Linked DNA regions of Planctopirus limnophila DSM 3776. Each later gene encodes a partner of the first gene's protein in a complex. Links are inferred from orthologs where the notes say so. Each region holds a gene or a part of one and is shown on either strand. Other genes may lie near its edges.

Region 1 (8,908 bases):
CGAAATTCTTCCCGATGGTTTCGGGTTTCTGCGCAGCCCCGATTATCACTATCTGCCCTGCCCGGATGACATCTATGTGTCACCAAGCCAGATTCGCCGCTTCGGGCTGAGGAATGGAGCGACTGTCGCTGGTCAGATTCGTCCGCCCAAGGAAAACGAGCGCTACTTTGCTTTGTTGCGGGTCGAGGCGATTAACGGTGAAGATCCGAATCTGCTGACGGAGAAGGTCTTCTTTGACGACCTGACGCCTTTGCATCCCGAGCGTCGACTGAAGCTGGCGGGAATATCTTCCGATTACAGCTCACGCGTGGTCGATATGATTGCTCCCATCGGGATGGGACAGCGAGGACTGATTGTTTCGCCACCAAAGGCTGGCAAGACGATTCTGCTGCAGAATCTGGCGAAAGCTGTCCTTGCCAATGAACCTGATGTCTATGTGATTGTGCTGCTGATTGACGAGCGCCCCGAAGAAGTGACCGATATGGAACGGCAGGTCAAAGGGCGAAATTGCGAAGTCATTTCGAGTACGTTCGATGAACCTCCCAGCCGACATATTCAGGTTTCGGAGATGGTCATTGAGAAGGCCAAACGCATGGTCGAGTACGGTCAGCATGTGGTGATCTTTCTCGATTCGATCACCAGACTGGCCCGCGCGTGGAACTCGGAAGTTCCTCATTCGGGAAAGATCCTCACAGGTGGTGTCGATGCGAACGCTCTGCAGCATCCCAAGCGATTCTTTGGTGCGGCACGCAATGTCGAAGAAGGGGGCAGCCTGACGATTATCGCCACAGCTCTGGTTGATACCGGCAGCAAGATGGACGATGTGATCTTTGAAGAGTTCAAGGGGACAGGGAATACCGAACTGCACCTGGATCGCCGGATGGTTGAAAAGCGAGTCTGGCCCGCGATTGATATCAATCGTTCGGGGACACGCCGGGAAGAATTGCTGTTTAACGAAGAAGAACTTCGCAAAATCTGGATTTTGCGCCGAGTCGTGGGTGATATGAACCCCGTGGAAGCCATGGAACTGCTGACATCCAGGCTGCGGCGAACCAAGACGAACGAAGAGTTTCTGAATACAATGAATTTAAGTTGATGGATGCCTGAGTTGATGGATACCTGAGCAGAATCATGTTCTGTTCGAGTCGATCGAATACTGATGGCTCTTTGTTGAATCCGTACTCTTTCCAGTATCAAAACTGATATGACGCGCACTATTGAAGCTCAACTGCTTGCTCCTCAAGAACCTGTAGCGATTGTCGTCTCGAGGTTCAATGAACTCGTGACCAACCGCCTGCTGGAAGGGGCCGTTTCGACGTATCGTCGACACGGTTTGCCCGAAGATCAGATCACGGTGGTGTATGTCCCGGGGTCATTCGAGCTGCCTGTCGTCGCGCAAAAGCTGGCACAATCGCAGAAATATGGTGCGATTGTCTGCCTGGGGGCTGTGATTCAGGGAGAGACCACGCACCACGAATACATCAATCAGCAGGTGGCCGCCGGCCTGCAGAAGATTGCTCTGGAGTGTGGTATCCCGGTGGCGTTCGGTGTGCTGACCTGCCCCACGATGGATCATGCTTTGGATCGATCGGGCGGGAAAGCGGGGAACAAAGGTGTCGAGGCGGCACTGGCAGCGATTGAAACCCGCAACGTGCTCATCGAACTTTCCCGCCATGAGAAATAACTCTCACGAATCGATCATGCGCACATCATCTGCAGGGGAATACGATCGATGGCCTGCCGACTCAGGGTCATCAATTCCGGCCCGTCATCTGATGTGACCATGAACAGCCTGCGTGTTCAAATCCATATTGTTTAGCGGCCTGAAGGAATGCTCCGAATCGCTGAGAGTTTCTTCCTGGTTGCAGGTTGTTATCATCATTTGTTTCCGCCCGTGATTTGTACCTCGGATGTTTCATGTCAATGTCCCGCCGCCACAAAGCCCGTGAAGTCGTGCTTCAGATGCTGTATCTGAAGGATCTCAATCCCGATGTGGGCTTCGAGCAGATTCGTCAGATGATTCAGGCCGAGTTGCCGGATGAAACGCTCTCTCGCTTTGCCTGGGGGCTCTTTTCCGGGGCGATGGAATTCCGCCCGGCGCTGGACAAGAAAATCGAAGAAGCAGCGGTCAACTGGTCGCTCAGTCGTATGGCACCCACAGATCGCAACGTGCTGAGATTAGGTGCCTATGAACTTCTGCAGACCGATACGCCCCACCGCGTGGTGATCGATGAAGCTCTCGAACTGGCCAAATCTTTTGGCGGTGCGAATAGCGGCTCGTTTGTGAACGGCATTCTGGATCGTTTACTGCCGCCCGAGAAAAGAGCACGCGCTGCGAAGCCCACCGAAGAAGTGCATGCCACGACAGAGTCAGAACAGCCAGCCGATGGAGAAGAAGCTCCTGCGTGAGAAATTTTTCGATGGTCACGCGCTACGGTCACAGATTGATCGCGGCTGGGTGGCAGGGGTCGGATGTCTTCATCCGCCCCCTGGTCAATCAAGTTCACCAGCGCAAATGCATCCGAAACATACATTTATTGCTTTTAACGCCGTTCGTCAAAAGCGATCAGCGTCAAACAAACTGGGGGCAAACGAGGACGTTTGACCCCAGCCACCCTGTCGGCTTTTGTATAAGATTCCCTCTGTGTGATCGTGTGGGTGTGTTCTTGTGAGTGGCCGGCAGTTGTAGAGATTGTTCCATGGCACCGGCGGACGAGCCATCAGAAACTTTTCCTTCGATCGATGCAGTGGCTGAGCCCATCGATGCATTGGCCCCAGGCGCTTTACCGGGGGGAACGTATCGCTGTCCGGAGGAAACGTATTCGATCAGCCGCAGTGTGCATCTGGCGCGACTGGCGGCTCATTATCCCCTCTGTAGGAATTGCCCGGCTCGCGACGAACAAGGACTGCTGCCCATCAGTTTCCCTGTAGCGCCGATCCTTGAAAACCGTGAGGAAGAGATTTTTTCGGAGGGTGGCGTCCGGGCGGTTTATCTGAATGTGATGCATCGCACTCGTGCGGTGGAGTGGGGCAGGGCGATTGGCAAGGCTTTGAGCGAGGGGGCGTTCGGGGGAGTAGCCTCGACTGCCGGGACGACATTAACAGTGGTGATTGGTCATGATGAGCGTGTCAGTTCGCCAGAGATTGCCGCCGGGCTGGTGAAAGGCCTCAGACAGCAGGGGCTGGATATTGCTGACCTGGGGTTCTGCCGAAAGCCCGATCTGACCCTGGCGATGTCATCGTTCCAAAATGTGCTGGCGATCTTCATTACTGGTTCGGGATATGGCCCTGCCTGGACGGGATTTGACCTGATCGGGCCGGATGGCCTGGCCTGGCCATCGATTGAGGAATTGCGCTGGCTCAGTGGGGAATCTCGCACGGGAATTTATGCTCACGCTAAACAACTGGGTCGATACTCACCTCTTCTCCACTTTGAGCAGGATCAGACCTTACAGGAAGAGTTTCATGCGCTGCGCCCGCTGACTGTGGTTTGCGGGAGTGAGAATGAACTTCTTTTTCAGAGATTGAAGCGATTGACGGAACATCATCCGTGCCGGTTGATTCCGCTCTCGCTGCCGGCTGTGCATCGGGATTTATCGAGTCATACTTCCGCCTCGCTGAGAGTTCTGGAAGAGACCGTTCGTCAGGAGCAGGCTCATCTGGGGTGCTATTTCGCACCGGATGGTGAAACGTTGACTGCTGTCGATGAGCAGGGGAAGTGGCTCTCGATGCCGGATGTGACGTTGTTACTGGCGATCGAACTGGCTCAGGAACGTCTGATTTCTCCCTCGCAAGAACCTTTAGAAATCTGTCTGACAACGACGGCCTGGGCTCATTGGCACACCGATTTCGAACGGTGGGGATTTGTGAGTCTCGATGGTGGCCCATCGATCCAGACGATGACGAAAGCACTCACGAGTCGAAAATGCTTACTCGGCACTAATGGCTCTCCCCAATGGTGGCTTTTGCGCAAAGAGCTCGCCGTCTGCGATGCTTTGCGTGTGTTTGGCACATTGCTGAGATCGCTCAGTCGCTCGGATCGCCCCTGTTCACAACAACTGGCCGCTCACAAGGCGGGCTTACCACGCGATCTGACATAATGAGGATCTTCTCCCCTCTCCCACAAAGACGCGGGCGAGGGTTCCAGAGGGGCATGTGCCGCGAGAAGAGTTGTGGGTGAACGACTGGCCTTCATCCGCTGCCACCAACCCCGCTTCTAACCTCTCCGTTGATTCGCGTTCTGGCAGCGGAAGACCCAAACGTGGGTGAACGACAGGCCTCCATCCGCTGTCCCCAGCCCCGCTTCTAACCTCTCCGTTGATTCGCGTTCTGGCAGCGGAAGACCCAAACGTGGGTGAACGACAGGCCCCCATCCGCTGTCCCCAGCCCCGCTTCTAACCTCTCCGTTGATTCGCGTTCTGGCAGCGGAAGACCCGAACGTGAGTGAACGACAGGCCTCCATCCGCTGCCACCAGCCCCGCTTCTAACCTCTCCGTTGATTCGCATTCTGGCAGCGGAAGACCCAAACGTGGGTGAACGACAGGCCCCCATCCGCTGCCACCAACCCCGCGAGGGGCGCAACAGGGGGTGATAGGGTGAGGGGGCGGAAAAGTGTCTGCCCGAAAAATCGTGGTTGTTCGGGAGGCCTGTCTCATGCGCCCTGTGGTTGATGAATCGATGGAAGCGAATGTTCCCCAGCCGGGGAATTCTGGAGAAAAGGAACAGTTTTGCGGGAGTGCCCGGTTCGCGCTGGCGGCAAGTGATGCGGGGGAGATTGCCCGCACTGTTGCGATTGCCGGTGGGTCGGCAGCACTGGTGGCGCTCTTGGAGATTCTCAGTTCGTTCCACTTTGGCACCTGGAACGCCTTCTTTACGGCTGTGTTCACCGTCGTCATTCGACTGGTGCAGCAATGGAGCACCGATACCCGCCGCGTGACACACCCCTGGCGCGATTGACCCAGCGTGATGTTCGGCCAGTTGTCGTCAACCGCCTGTTGATTTTGTGCCTGTCTCTTTGGTCAAGCCACTGTTTTCGTGGGGTGCTCTCAGCATGTTCACTCGTCTGGTGTTTGTTCGTGGTCTGTCGGTTCTGGCAGTCATTTTGTGTCTGGCTGGTGGCTGGCATGTGATGCAAATGGTCACAGGGATGGCGGAGCGCTCGCTCGGCAACTATCTGCTGACCGTTTTTCCGTGGGTGGTGGTGATCGTGCTCTGGCCCCTCATTCGCTGGCTGAACTCTGACAAGCCCACGCCTGATGCTGAAGAAGGCAATGTGAAAACGCCCTCCTTCGAGCCAGTCGTGCAATCACTGGATGTGCTGCATCACTACTTCCCCGCTTCCTCACCGGCTCAAGAACAGCTGCAGGAGCTGGCGAAAGCCGCCATGGCTCAGCGTTACGACAACCGCCAGAGATCCGCGACAGCCAGGAAATCAGTTCGCGGCTGCGTGCGCGGACCCAAGACTTCATCCACGGCTTCCTGAATCTCTGGTTTCATCTCCCAGTCCTTACTCAGAGAACCTGTCTCATGGTCTTTCGACGTTGTTTTCGTGCAGGGCGGGTGCAGTGTGCTGCCGCCGCTGGATGGTTCGAAGCCGCTCCTTCGAAGTGCGAGAGTCCACGCGCCCTGCTCTCGTGCCTGTTGCCGCGTGTTCCCACCATGGGGTTTCCCTTCTCCCCCGGGCCTGCCTGTGCCCCGACACGCGTGCTTCCAGCGACAGCCCGACGCTTGCTCGTCGGCCTGATGGGATGTTTTCTCCTCGCATCCCTCGCTGGCTGCCTGACACCCGCCCTGCACGATGATCACCCGCGTCCCGAAGTTCCGCTGGCTGCTGATCAAGAGCTGGCCCGAAAGGCTTTGCGAACCTATGCCGTCGGTCTGCAGCAAGCCTTTGACGAAGCGAGCCAGCGATCAGAACTTCGCCCGGCTGAGTTGCACGAAGATCTCAGCGCACGCATTTCAAGCATCCGACGTGCCGCCTTCGCACCCCTTGATGCCCGGCTCGAAGAGGTCATGAATCGCCAGCCAATCGATGAGCTTCAGGCCCGCAACCTGTTGAAAGGACTCTCTCAAGGCTTTGCCGCAGCGATCCCAGAAGCAAAGTGAGTTTTTGCATCACAACACGCGACATGGTCTTCGCGTTTTGACGTCGAAGCATTCCACGAAATGACAGTCCTCTAAGTGCCCTGCTGACAGCTTGGGGCGGTCGATTTCACACAACTTTTCTAGGGGGAGGCTCCCAAGGGTGGCAGGGGTCAAACGTCCTCGTTTGCCCCCGGGTCATCTGACATTGGCACTTCATGGCGACGTTCATGGAGAGTCATGAAGAACATTGCGGATGCAATGTGTCCTGTGGTCCTCGAGTGACCTGGGGGCGAATGAAGACATCCGACCCCAGCCACCCGGCCTTTTTTGTGGGGAACATTTCATGAATCAATTTGGTTGGCGCGATGATCTGGAAGAGCGTCTGCTGTTGTCGGCATCTTCTCAAGCTCCGCTGACGAGGTCATTCTCTGTCAGCGATGCTCCACAAGAAATCGATCCCCGCCCATGGCATCGCATTGAAATGCAGGGATCTTTGGGAAGCTGCCAGGGGCATGCCCTGTCGAGCGTGGGAGAAATGGCCTATCACCTCGCCAGTGGGCGCGTGACGCAGTTCTCACCTCTGTTTGCCTATTACGCCACTCAGCAGATCGATGGGCTTTTAGGACGTGATCAGGGGAGCACCATTCAAGGGGGTGTCCAATGTGCCCGGCAATATGGCTTCTGCCCGCTGGAGGTGTTCCCGAACCCCGTCCCCTTGCGCTACACCGGTGTGATTCCTCAAGAAGCCTGGCCCGCAGCGGCACCATTTCGCATCCGGTCGCACACTGTGTGCACCTCGTATGACGATGTCTGGTCATTTCTCGCAGCCGGGCAAGGAGGTGTGGTGGCTGGCCTGGGCTGGAACAGCAGCCTCACGCCACGTCAGGGGCGTATTGAAAGTTATCGCCCGGGCGGTGGCGGGCATGCCGTCGCATTTCTGGGATACAGCCGGCGGCGCGATGCCCAGCAACGACCTTATCTCTGGCTGGCCAACAGCTGGTCAGAGGAGTGGGGAGATGACGGCTGGGCAGAGGTTGCTCCGCAGGCGGTGGAATCGATGCTGGCTGATCGCCGGACTGTCATGGTCGGTCTCTCGGATCTCAGTCTGCCGACACCAAGACCCATTCCCTGGCGAGAAAAATCGATCTTTGAGTGAGCCCCGCACCTGCTGAGCGGCTCGCGGATTTTATTGACATCCAGTTTCCACACACCCTTTGTTTCAGGGGAGAATCATGTTCCGGAGCATCACCTTCTCGCTGATCTATCCTGCCGGGCTAATCATGTGGCTGGCCACTGGCCCGCAGGCAGGGGCCCAACCTCATGTAATGGCTGAAGAAGCTCTTTCGCAGTCAACGAAAGCGGCATGGCCATCACTCTTTGCAGAGGCAGCAAGCCCCGCGAGTCCTGTGAATACAGCTCAGAATTCTCGTGCGTTGCAGTGGCTGGTGTTTTATGGCCCGGGGTGTGTCCCCTGCATGCGCGCTATTCACGATTTTCAGCCCTGGTTGAAGGCCAGTGGCTGGGAGGTGAGCGAAGTTCCCCAGGCTCATATCCGCTTGATCGACGCCAATCGCGAACAGTCGCTGGCACGACAGTTTCAGATCGAAGCTTGGCCCACCTTTGTGCTTATGCATGAGGGGAAAGTCCTCGAGCGGCACACATCGTATCCGGGGCGGCAATTCCTGGCAGACCGCTATCTGGCAGCCGCTGCTCGAGTTCGTGACCAGCGAAGCTTCACCAGCCATGAGCCAGTCAGTGCGATCTCGATGGGCACTTTGTCCAATACGTCTCGGGAAGTGGCCCTGCTGCTGGAATCGACCCGGCCTCTGCTCGAAGCGGGACTGATGTTCGAAGGCCGTCTCCTGCCAGCCAGCCAGAAGGCTTCAGGCAGCTTGCCAGCCAGTACCACCATTTCACTCACCGAATCAGCAGCCATCCGGCTCTACTGGCCACTCGTGTTTCGCTTATCGAGACAACAAAACTCGCTCCATCTCGATTTCGAGAAGCCATATCCCCAGTTCCGGATGTCGAACATCTTTCCTGTCGAACAATCGATTGAAGGGCTCACAGCCACCACGCAATCTCTCACTATCGAGTTGCCCCGCATGATTGACCTCAAGTGGCAGCTCGATTAATCGACCCTCGTTGAATCGCCGATCGTGGAATGGCCCCATCAGTTCTCTGTGTTCATCGTTCACGCCGGTCTTACTGGATCTCCCGACATGCTGCTCAATATCTGCTACCACATCGCCCCTAAGGCACCCACCGTTCAGGCCTCGATGGTTTGCGATCACTTCGGCCTGACACTTGATGGCCAGCAGCAGGTGATTGCCCGCGATCTCGAACTCCCGGTCACTTCCGGAAACCTCATTGCCTTCGTCGGCCCCTCGGGCTCTGGCAAATCGTCACTCATGCGGGCCGTCGCTGCAGAGCTGAAGTCATCGGGCCAAGGAGATGTTCTGTGGCTTGATCATCTGCCGCAGGTTGCGTCACTCGTGGCCGACGCCCTGGCACTTCCACCACTGGATGCCTTTCGACTTCTGGCCCAGTGCGGTCTGGCTGAGCCACAACTTCTTTTGCGAACACCTGATGAACTGAGCGACGGCCAGAGATTTCGCTTTCGCCTCGCACAAAGTGTGGCCGAGGCGCTTCGTCGCCAAAGTCAGCATTCATCACAGGGCACCTGGATCGCGGCCGATGAGTTCACTTCGCCACTCGATCGCACGCTAGCCAAAGTGATGGCCCGCAACTGGCATTCCCTGTTGCGCCAACATCGCCTCGGTGGCCTCGTGGCCACCACACACACCGATATTCTCGACGACCT
Region 2 (9,656 bases), 4.0 Mb from region 1 along the record:
TGCTGTGGTGGATTATCTGCCCAGTCCACTGGATGTCCCGCCGGTGGAAGGTCGGCATCCGAAAAAAGAGAACATTGAAGTTCGCAAGCCGAATGAAAATGAACCATTCGCTGGCCTGGTCTTCAAAGTCCAGGTCGACGAGCATTCGGAGTTGTACTTCGTAAGGGTCTATTCGGGAGTGTTAAAAAGCCGCTCGCGAATGCTCAATCCTCGTACTGGCGAGAAAGAACTGATCAGCCAGTTATGGAAAATGCAGGCCGACTCCCGGGTGAAGCTCGATGAGGCGGGCGCTGGCGATATTGTGGGGGTCGTGGGGCCGAAGAGTTCTGTAACAGGGGACACTCTGTGTGAAGCGAATCAGCCGATTCTTCTGGAGTCAATCACATTCCCTGAGACTGTGATTTCGATGGCCATTGAGCCTGAGACGAGTGCTGATCGCAAAAAACTCGAAGAGACACTCAAGCTGCTGGCCAAGCAGGATCCCACATTCCGTGCGAAAGTCAGTGAAGAGACCGGCCAGACAATTGTCAGCGGCATGGGGGAATTGCACCTCGAAATTATCAGTAAACGGATGGAGCGTGACTTCCATCTGAAAATGAGAATTCATAAGCCTCGGGTAACCTATCGCGAAACGATCTGTAAAGCGGTGGAGTTTGAAGAAGTCTTTGAGCGGCAGGCGGGGGCGACATCGCTTTATGCGCTGATCAAGCTGCGGGCTGAACCTCTGGAGGGTGCTCAGTCCGTTGTGGTTGAAAACAAAATGAAACCTGGGGCATTCCCGGCCGAGTTGACTCAGGTGTTGATTCAGGCCATGAACGACGAATCCAAAAGTGGTGGAACGGTCGGTTATCCACTGATGAACATGAAGTTGCAGGTGCTGGGAGCCGGTTTTCGCGAAGGGGAAACCAACGAAATCGCCGTTCGGGCTGCAGCGTCCAGTGCCGTGAGAAGAGTCCTTGATGAGGCGGGGGTAATGCTTCTGGAGCCTGTGATGAAGCTGGAAGTTGTTACACCCAATGACTTTGTCGGGAATGTCACAGCCGATTTAAACTCCCGGCGTGCCTCGATTCTGAATACCGGGCTCAGAGGCAATCTGGTTGTGATTGAGGCGGAGGTTCCACTCTCGGGAATGTTTGGCTATTCGACCCAGGTGCGCAGTCTTTCGCAGGGGCGTGCCTCCTATTCCATGGAGCCACTGCGATTTGCGCCAGCCCCAGATTCCGTACTCAAAACAATGCTGGGTGAATGAAGTCTCCGTTTCATCTCCGTATTTGAGCGTTTGGAACCAAAGCGAAAGAACTGTCAATCCCGGTTGATTGACATTCAAGGGTGGTGAATTTAGAATCTTCGCTCCGTCCATGAGTTCGCTTCTTGGATCGCTCATTGAAAAACGCGTAAGTTGCTGGCTGAAGGGAAGTTCGAGTGGTTGGTCAGAAGCAGGAAAAGATTCGTATCCGAATGGAAGCCTACGATCATTCGGTTCTCGATCTGTCGGCAAGCGAAATCGTGGATACCGCAAAACGGACCGGAGCCATCGTTCATGGACCGATTCCGCTTCCAACTCGAATTGAGCGGTACACTGTGTTGCGGTCTCCGCACATTGACCGTAAGTCTCGAGAGCAGTTCGAGATTCGTACACACAAGCGATTGATTGATATTATTCAACCGACTGGCAAAACGATTGACGCGCTGAATAAGCTGTCTCTCCCTGCCGGTGTGGATGTGAAGATTAAGGCGACAGCCAGCTAAGTTTTGCCTTGGCGTCGCGATAGATTCGGTTTGATACGTTGATTTGTTCGGATGATGTCCGCATTGCCAGGCTCTGGCGATGGCGATGAACAGTCCGCTAGGTTTTAAGGTGTTCGGTATGTCGTGCGGATTGTTAGGTCGCAAAGTTGGTATGACTCAGGTCTTTACCCCTCAAGGTGAAGCGATTCCTGTGACCGTCATTGAGTGTGGTCCCTGTGTCGTGCTCCAGATTCGCACTGTTGAGCGTGATGGCTACTCAGCGGTTCAGTTGGGGTTTTCTGATAAGCCTCGTCGCCTCGCATCTCGCTCAGAGCGAGGGCATGTGGCTGCGATTGATAGCAAGAGGCGAAAGTCGCTTGCTGCCGCTGGTGTGGCACTTGCGGAAAAGGCGGATTGCGAACCCAAGCGATTCGTTCGAGAGTTTCGCGTCACCCCCGAAGAGGCCTCCGCTTTTACTGTTGGTCAGGTGCTGACGGTCTCCCAGATCTTTGGTGAAGTGAAGCACGTTGATGTGGTGGGGACTTCGAAGGGTCGCGGGTTTGCCGGTGTTATGAAGCGGCATAACTTCCACGGTACTTGTGCGAGCCATGGTGTTAAGAAGGTGCACCGCTCTGGTGGGTCAACTGGTCAGAGTACGGATCCGGGTAAGGTCTTCAAAGGAACGAAGATGCCCGGGCACTACGGCGATGCTCAGGTCACTGTCCGTCGGCTCCAGGTTGTGAGAGCTGATGATGAAAATAATGTGCTGCTGGTACGCGGCGCAGTTCCTGGTTATAGCGGCGGGTTTGTGCGAGTGCGGAAGACGAACTGTAAGTAGGTTCTTCCCTCGTGCCTTTGCCTGATTGAGTCAGCGTCTCTTTTGTTTTGCATAGTAAAGACATTCAATTATGATCAGTCTTCCAATTCATACATCGACGGGTGAGGCGACGGGTCGCAACTACGAGTTTGATCCAGCGGAGCTGGCAGACAGTATCAATAAGCAGTTGCTTCACGATGCTGTGGTGATGTATCAGGCCAATTTGCGGCAGGGAACGTTTAAATCCAAAAGCCGAGCAGAGATTGCGGGAAGTAAGCAGAAGCTGTTCAAACAGAAGGGGACAGGTCGCGCCCGCCAGGGGAACAAGCGACAGCCAGTCCGTCGTGGCGGTGGACATGCTTTCGCAAAGCGTCCGACAGATTTCAGCTATCGTTTGCCTCGCAAGGCTTTGCAGTTGGCAACTCGGATGGCGCTGCTCGGTAAGTTCCAGGACAACGAAGTCACAATTATTGAGTCGCTTGCCCTTGAGGCTCCTAAGACCAAGGTCGTGGCAAGTTTGTTGAATAAGCTGGGTCTTGAGTCGAAGGGTTGTCTCATCAGTATTCCTTCACACGACTCAAATGTCTGGAAGTCTGCCCGCAACATTCCCAAGGTTGGTGTTTCGCCAGCTGCCGGGCTTAATGCTTATCAGTTGCTGCTCCGTAAGCAGCTGGTTGTCACAACTGATGCGTTGGATTTATTGAGAAAGCCGGCACAGTAGTTTTATAGGGCATGTTTCGATTGAGATGAGGCTGGTAGCGGTTCTGGCGGGTAAGGAAGTTTGTTATGGCCATTGTTCCTAAGTCTGGTGTAGTGCTCGAGTCATATCAGGTGATCCTGAAGCCGCTCATTACGGAAAAGGGAACTTATCTTTCGTCTAAGCGTAATGCCTACACGTTCCAGGTGAATCCGCTGGCCACGAAATTTGATATCAAGAAGGCTGTTGAAGAGCTTTTTTCAGTTAAGGTTGAGAAGGTTCGCACTCAGAATCGAGTTGGTAAGCCACGTCGGCATCGTATGAAGCTGGGTTATAGATCTGCCTGGAAGAAGGCAATTGTGACTCTCAACAATGACGACCGCATTGCTTTCTTTTAGGTCTTAGTTATTGATATTTGTGGTTGATTGAAATCGAGTCGATTTTGTCCCGCTGACTCACGTTCATTTGAGTTGTTGGAATTGAATTATGGGTGTCCGTTTTTACAAGCCCACAAGTGCCGGTCGTCGCGGTGGCATGGTCAGTGATTTCTCCGAAATCACCGATCGTAAGAAGAAGCCTGAGAAGTCTCTTGTAGTCCCTTACAAGAAGACCGGTGGTCGCAACTTCCAGGGCAAAATCACCAGTCGGCATATTGGTGGCGGCCATAAAAAGATGTACCGCCTGATTGACTTCAAGCGGAATAAGGACAACGTCACGGGAGTCGTGACACACATCGAATACGATCCTAACCGAACATGCCGTATTGCTCTCGTGCAGTATGAAGATGGCGAGAAGCGATATATCCTTGCTCCTGAAGGTCTGGCGGCGGGTTCCAAGATCATGAGTGCGAACGACGGCCTGGAGCCGATCGTTGGCAATTGCATGCCCTTGGAGAAGATCCCCACGGGAACGTCTGTTCATAATGTCGAATTGCAGCCTGGTCGTGGCGGGCAGCTTTGTCGCAGTGCGGGTGTTTCCGCAGTTGTGAATGCTCGTGAGTCGGGTTGGGCTCAGATTACATTGCCCTCAGGTGAAGTGCGCCGCGTGCCGTCATCATGCAGGGCTACCATTGGTGTGCTCGGTAATGGTGAGCACATGAACATTGTTATCGGGAAAGCTGGTCGTGTTCGCTGGATGGGCAAGCGGCCCTACGTTCGCGGCAGTGCCATGAATCCGATTGCTCACCCGATGGGTGGTGGTGAAGGTCGCCGTTCTGGTGGCCGTCACCCAGTCAGTCCGACTGGAAAGTTGGCCAAGGGTGGACGGACTCGTAATCCTCGGAAGACCAGCCGTAACGCAATTGTTCGCCGTCGTAAGTCTGTGCGTTATGGTCAGTTGAAGCTTTGATTTGAATGATTTTGATCGGCTTGAGTTAACTGTTCGTGTTTGTGTGCAATAGGGTATACGTGAATGAGTCGTTCATCGAAAAAGGGCCCGTACGTCGATGAAAAGCTTCTCAAGAAGATTGAGAAGTTAGTCGTCGCCGGCAAGAAAGAACCCATTAAGACCTGGGCTCGTCGCTCCACAATCAGCCCTGAGTTTGTGGGACATACCTTTCTTGTTCACAATGGCAAGCAACATCTTTCGGTCTATGTGACAGAAGAGATGGTCGGTCATAAGCTGGGTGAATTCTCCCTGACGCGTATCTTCCGTGGTCACGGTGGCAAGGGTAACAAGTAGAATTGTTGCTTTGAAGTGTTAATGGATTTCGTCTTTTAGGTGGATCATGCGTTACCAGGCTGTTCACAAATTCGCTCGTATTGCACCAACCAAGGTTCGTCATCTCGCGGATCTGATTCGTGGGCAGTTTGCTGGGCAGGGTTTAACGACCCTCAGGTACATGCCTCATCGTGGTGCGAGAATGCTCGAGAAAGTCTTGAGTAGCGCTATTGCCAATGCTGAAGATCGGGGAGAAAGAGTGCCCGAGTCTCTCAGAATTATTGAGTGCAAGGTGGATGGCGGTCCGATGTTCAAGCGGATTCAGCCTCACGCTCGTGGAATGGGGTTTGTGATTCGCAAGCGTTTCTCTCATATCACGATCGCTATTGGATCGATTGAAAGTCCAGTCGCTGGTCAGTAGTATTGCCGCTTCAGGCTATATGTCTCCCGGTGGTGGATGTCGTTTGTTTTTGAAATCAATTGCAGGGTAATTTGCCGATTTGGTGAAGCATCAGGATGGTTTCCATCCGTCAGAAGGGTAGACCAGCAATGGGTCAGAAGGTTCGGCCAACAGGCTTTCGAGTGGGGATAGTCGAAGACTGGCGAAGTCGTTGGTACGCGACCAAGAAGGAATTTGGTGATCTGCTCATCGAGGATCAGAAGATCCGGCGATTTATCAAGACAAAGTATGAGTTTGCCGGAATACCAAGGATCGAGATCGAACGAACCCGTGATCAGGTGATTGTCCATCTGCATACGGCTCGTCCTGGTATCATCATTGGTAAGAAGGGCCAGGAAGTTGATCGTTTGAAGGCCGAGCTTGAAGACCTGACGGGTCGTCGGATGGAGCTCAAGATTGTCGAAATTCATCAGCCGCATCGCAGTGCGGTTCTGGTGGCAGAGGATATTGCACAGCAGCTTGTGAAGCGTGGTAGTTTTCGTCGCGTGATGAAGAGATCACTGGATCAGGTGATGGAGTCAGGTGTTGAGGGGATCAAAATCGAGATGAATGGTCGTCTTGGGGGGGCTGAAATGTCCCGCACCGAAAAGGCGATCCGAGGCTCGATTCCTCTTTCAACTCTGCAGAAGCACATCGATTATGGTCTTGCGATTGCTAAGACCACAATGGGTGTCATTGGCGTTAAGGTGTGGATCGACTTGGGCGAATATCGTAACGAGGAAGAGAGCTATGGCGCTGATGCCCAAGCGGGTCAAGCACCGCAAAGAGCAAAGAGGTCGCGTAAAAGGTAATGCGACTCGCGGCATCGAGGTGTCGTTTGGCGACTGGGGTCTGCAGGTTCTTGAGCCTGGACACATTCGCGGAACAACTATCGAGGCCTGTCGTATTGCTGCAACGCAATATGTTCGTGGTGAAGGTAAGCTTTACATTCGAATTTTTCCGAACAAGCCTGTCACAGCGCGTCCTTTAGAGACTCGTATGGGTACAGGTAAGGGTGAACCAGACCACTGGGTGGCTGTGGTTCGACCTGGGAAAATTTTGTTTGAACTGGCTGGTGTTTCGGAGGAAGCAGCCCGCGAGTGTTTCGCTCGTGTGGCTTACAAGCTCCCTTTGAAGGTCAGGCTGGTTGGGCGCACGATTAAGGTTTGATGCTGTGTTTCGCACAGTTATTGGTTTTGAGAGTTTTGTTTGAGGTGAAATGCAGATCATGACAAGTGCCCGTAATCTTCGTGAGATGTCTGCTGAACAATTGCAGTTTCAGTTGGATGAAGCGCAGAAGGCATTGTTTGACCTGCGTTGCAAGGCAGCATCCGAGAAGTTGGAAACTCCCAGTCTTGTTCGTCGAGCCCGACGGGAGATAGCTCGTATTAAGACGGTTCTGCGTCTGCAGGAACTGGCAAAGGTCTAAATTTTTGTCCTGCAGATTCGCAGACGGAGTGATAGATGCGTAAGACAGTCATCGGTGTTGTAACAGGCGATAAGGCGAGTAAAACCCGCCGAGTGGAAGTTGAAAGAATTTTTAAGCATCCGAAGTATGGTAAGACAGTTCGCCGTCGAACTGTTTGCCATGCCCATGACGAGAATAATGTTTCTCGCCTGGGTGACACAGTTGAGATCATTGAGAGTCGACCCATGTCCGCCCTCAAAAGGTGGGCTCTTGTCTCGGTCGTCAAAACAGCATTGCCCACGTCGAGCGATGCTTCCTGATTTTTGCTGTGACAGTTGTGCGATTTAAATTAGTGGCTGCGTGATTTAAGCGAGTTGATGTCATGATTCAAATGCAGACTATGCTGGATGTTGCTGACAACACCGGTGCAAAAACTGCGCGCTGCATTAAGGTTCTAGGCAGCTCACGGAAGCGAACTGCGACCTTAGGTGATGTGATTGTCCTGGCGGTTCAGAAGGCATTGCCAGGATCCTCGGTTAAGTCCGGCAGTGTCGTTAAGGGCGTGGTGGTAAGGGTTCGCCAGCCATCCCGTCGTGTTGACGGCAGTTATGTCCGTTTTGATTCAAATGCTGTCGTGATTGTCGATAATGATGGAAATCCTAAGGGATCACGCATTTTTGGTGCCGTGGCCCGTGAGCTTCGTGAGAAGCGATATATGAAGATTATCAGTCTTGCGTCGGAGGTGGTTTAACATGCGAATTCGCAAGGGTGACATGGTTGTTGTTCTGACGGGTGATGACGCGAGCGCGACACCTCGCAAGGTGTTGTCTGTCGTCCAGTCGGGTGACAAAGTGGTTGTTGAGGGTGTTAATCGTGTTTTCAAGCACGTACGACGTGGGCATCCCAAGAGCCAGCAGGGCGGTCGTTTATCGCGTGAGATGCCAGTTTCATCTTCCAATGTGGCTTACTATTGCAGTGCATGTGGCAAGCCAACTCGGATTGGGATGCGATTACTGGCAGACGGACGCAAAGAGCGTTTCTGCAAAAAGTGTGATGCGTCGATTGGTGTAATCAGTCCTGCTCCAAAAAGTGCATCGGTTCCTGGTTAATTGAAACTGGTACGTTTGAATCTGCTGTGGCAGTGATGTTTGTGTGGAAGGTAGGCTAGTTTCATGGCACGGTTGATGGAACGGTATCGTTCTGAGATTCTTCCCTCTCTCAAGTCAGAGTTGGGTCGTGAGAACGAACTGTCGTTGCCAAAATTAACCAAAGTCGTTGTCAGCATGGGCTTGGGTAAGGCCATTGGTGAACGAAAGCGACTGGAAGAGGCTGCTCAGCACCTGGCATCGATTACTGGGCAAAAGCCGTTGATCACGAAATCTCGGAAAGCTGTTTCAGGTTTCCGCCTTCGTGAAGGGATGGAAATTGGTTGTATGGTGACGTTGCGCGGTCGCCGGATGTATGAGTTTCTTGACCGTTTGATTTCTCTGGCTCTCCCCAGAGTGCGTGACTTTCGTGGTGTGAATCCTAATGGATTCGATGGCCACGGAAATTACAGCATGGGTCTTACGGAACAGCTTGTGTTTCCTGAGGTCAATCCGGATAAGGTGAACTTCGTCCAGGGGATGAACATTACCATGGTCACCACCGCCCGTAATAATGATGAAGGAAGGCTCCTGCTGAAAAAGCTGGGTATTCCTTTCCGTAAAGATTAGGTTTGAAGAGTCGTACTGCTTAGCTCCTTAAGTTGACCGAGATTGGAATATGGCCACATCAGCACACGTTGCGAAGGCAAAGCGAACCCCTAAGTTCTCGACGCGAAGTGAAAATCGCTGTCAGCTTTGTGGTCGTCCCCGAGCAGTTTATCGTAAGTTCAAGATCTGCCGTATTTGTTTCCGAAATCTGGCACTCGATGGTTTGATTCCCGGCTGCAAAAAAGCGAGCTGGTAAGTTCTTTGTCTGGAAGCTGTTAAGGTTTCTTCTGCTATGATGACCGATCCTGTGGCTGACATGTTGACTCGAATTCGCAATGCCGTAGCTTGCGAGCGCCCTTTCGTGGATATTCCTTATTCACGCGAAAAGGCTGCTATCGCTGCTGTGTTGCAGCGCGAGGGGTACGTTTGGGAGTCGGAAGTCATCGAAGGGCAGCCCCGTTCTACATTAAGGATCAGTCTGAAGTACGGTCCAAGTGGTGAGCGGGTTGTTCAGCAGATCAAGCGGATCAGCAAGCCGGGTTGTCGAGTCTACGCGGGTGTTGACGATCTTCCCAATGTTCTCCAGGGCTTGGGGATTGCGATTGTCTCCACCAGCAAGGGTGTGCTGAGTAATCGAGAAGCACGCAAGCAGCGACTTGGTGGTGAGGTTATTTGCACTGTCTGGTAGTCTGTAACTTCACGCCTTTTGCTGTTTTTGTGTCTGTCGTTATTGAGAGAATTTTCCGGCCGCTATGGTTGGGACTCAGGGTGTAATATGTCTCGTATCGGTAAAAAACCAGTTGCTATTCCCGCTGGAGTTACAGTCCAGGTCGCGGGGGATAAGCTCTCAGTCAAGGGGAAGGTAGGCGAACTTTCGCTCACCGTTCATCCGAAGATCACTGTCCGCGTAGACGCAGGTCAAGTTCTCGTCGAGCGTCCCGATGATACTCGCGAGAGTCGGGCACTCCATGGTCTGACGAGAGCTCTTGTGAACAACATGGTTGTGGGCGTCGATAAGCCCTGGGAAAAGAAACTGGAGATTCAGGGTGTGGGTTACCAGGCTGCACTGGCTGGAAAGACTCTGACACTTCAGGTCGGTTTTGCCAATGCGATCAAGTTGGATGTTCCTACGGGGGTGTCTTGCGTTCTGGCTGATCCCACTCATATTACTGTGAGTGGTGCTGATCGGCAGGCCGTAGGGCAGTTTGCAGCTA

What was found.
Region 2: the proteins of nusB (region 1) and rpsJ are in contact, whole or in part, in a solved structure (PDB 3D3B), measured with the Escherichia coli proteins. The link is inferred for Planctopirus limnophila DSM 3776 from one-to-one orthologs.

What each region holds. Positions count from the first base shown.
Region 1 is NC_014148.1:4,635,097-4,644,004, forward strand. Bases 800-3,663 are described here. They hold nusB (transcription antitermination factor NusB), read left to right. Parts: upstream 800-1,917; coding sequence 1,918-2,409; downstream 2,410-3,663. Other genes in these bases: rho (transcription termination factor Rho), read left to right, coding at 800-1,096; ribH (6,7-dimethyl-8-ribityllumazine synthase), read left to right, coding at 1,205-1,684; PLIM_RS18510 (phosphohexomutase domain-containing protein), read left to right, coding at 2,700-3,663. In the rest of the region: more of rho, read left to right, coding at 1-799; more of PLIM_RS18510, read left to right, coding at 3,664-4,100; PLIM_RS18515 (hypothetical protein), read left to right, coding at 4,654-4,956; PLIM_RS18520 (hypothetical protein), read left to right, coding at 5,051-5,482; PLIM_RS18525 (hypothetical protein), read left to right, coding at 5,527-6,105; PLIM_RS18530 (C1 family peptidase), read left to right, coding at 6,428-7,240; PLIM_RS18535 (thioredoxin family protein), read left to right, coding at 7,317-8,219; PLIM_RS18540 (ATP-binding cassette domain-containing protein), read left to right, coding at 8,307-8,908. UniProt on the Escherichia coli protein: Part of the processive rRNA transcription and antitermination complex (rrnTAC). The complex forms an RNA-chaperone ring around the RNA exit tunnel of RNA polymerase (RNAP).
Region 2 is NC_014148.1:603,691-613,346, forward strand. Bases 90-3,085 are described here. They hold rpsJ (30S ribosomal protein S10), read left to right. Parts: upstream 90-1,422; coding sequence 1,423-1,749; downstream 1,750-3,085. Other genes in these bases: fusA (elongation factor G), read left to right, coding at 90-1,249; rplC (50S ribosomal protein L3), read left to right, coding at 1,868-2,566; rplD (50S ribosomal protein L4), read left to right, coding at 2,637-3,085. Also shown: more of fusA, read left to right, coding at 1-89; more of rplD, read left to right, coding at 3,086-3,266; rplW (50S ribosomal protein L23), read left to right, coding at 3,332-3,640; rplB (50S ribosomal protein L2), read left to right, coding at 3,729-4,589; rpsS (30S ribosomal protein S19), read left to right, coding at 4,653-4,922; rplV (50S ribosomal protein L22), read left to right, coding at 4,969-5,322; rpsC (30S ribosomal protein S3), read left to right, coding at 5,451-6,152; rplP (50S ribosomal protein L16), read left to right, coding at 6,091-6,510; rpmC (50S ribosomal protein L29), read left to right, coding at 6,569-6,769; rpsQ (30S ribosomal protein S17), read left to right, coding at 6,805-7,068; rplN (50S ribosomal protein L14), read left to right, coding at 7,131-7,499; rplX (50S ribosomal protein L24), read left to right, coding at 7,501-7,857; rplE (50S ribosomal protein L5), read left to right, coding at 7,921-8,463; PLIM_RS02565 (type Z 30S ribosomal protein S14), read left to right, coding at 8,513-8,698; rpsH (30S ribosomal protein S8), read left to right, coding at 8,735-9,130; rplF (50S ribosomal protein L6), read left to right, coding at 9,218-9,656. UniProt on the Escherichia coli protein: Involved in the binding of tRNA to the ribosomes. Part of the processive rRNA transcription and antitermination complex (rrnTAC). The complex forms an RNA-chaperone ring around the RNA exit tunnel of RNA polymerase (RNAP).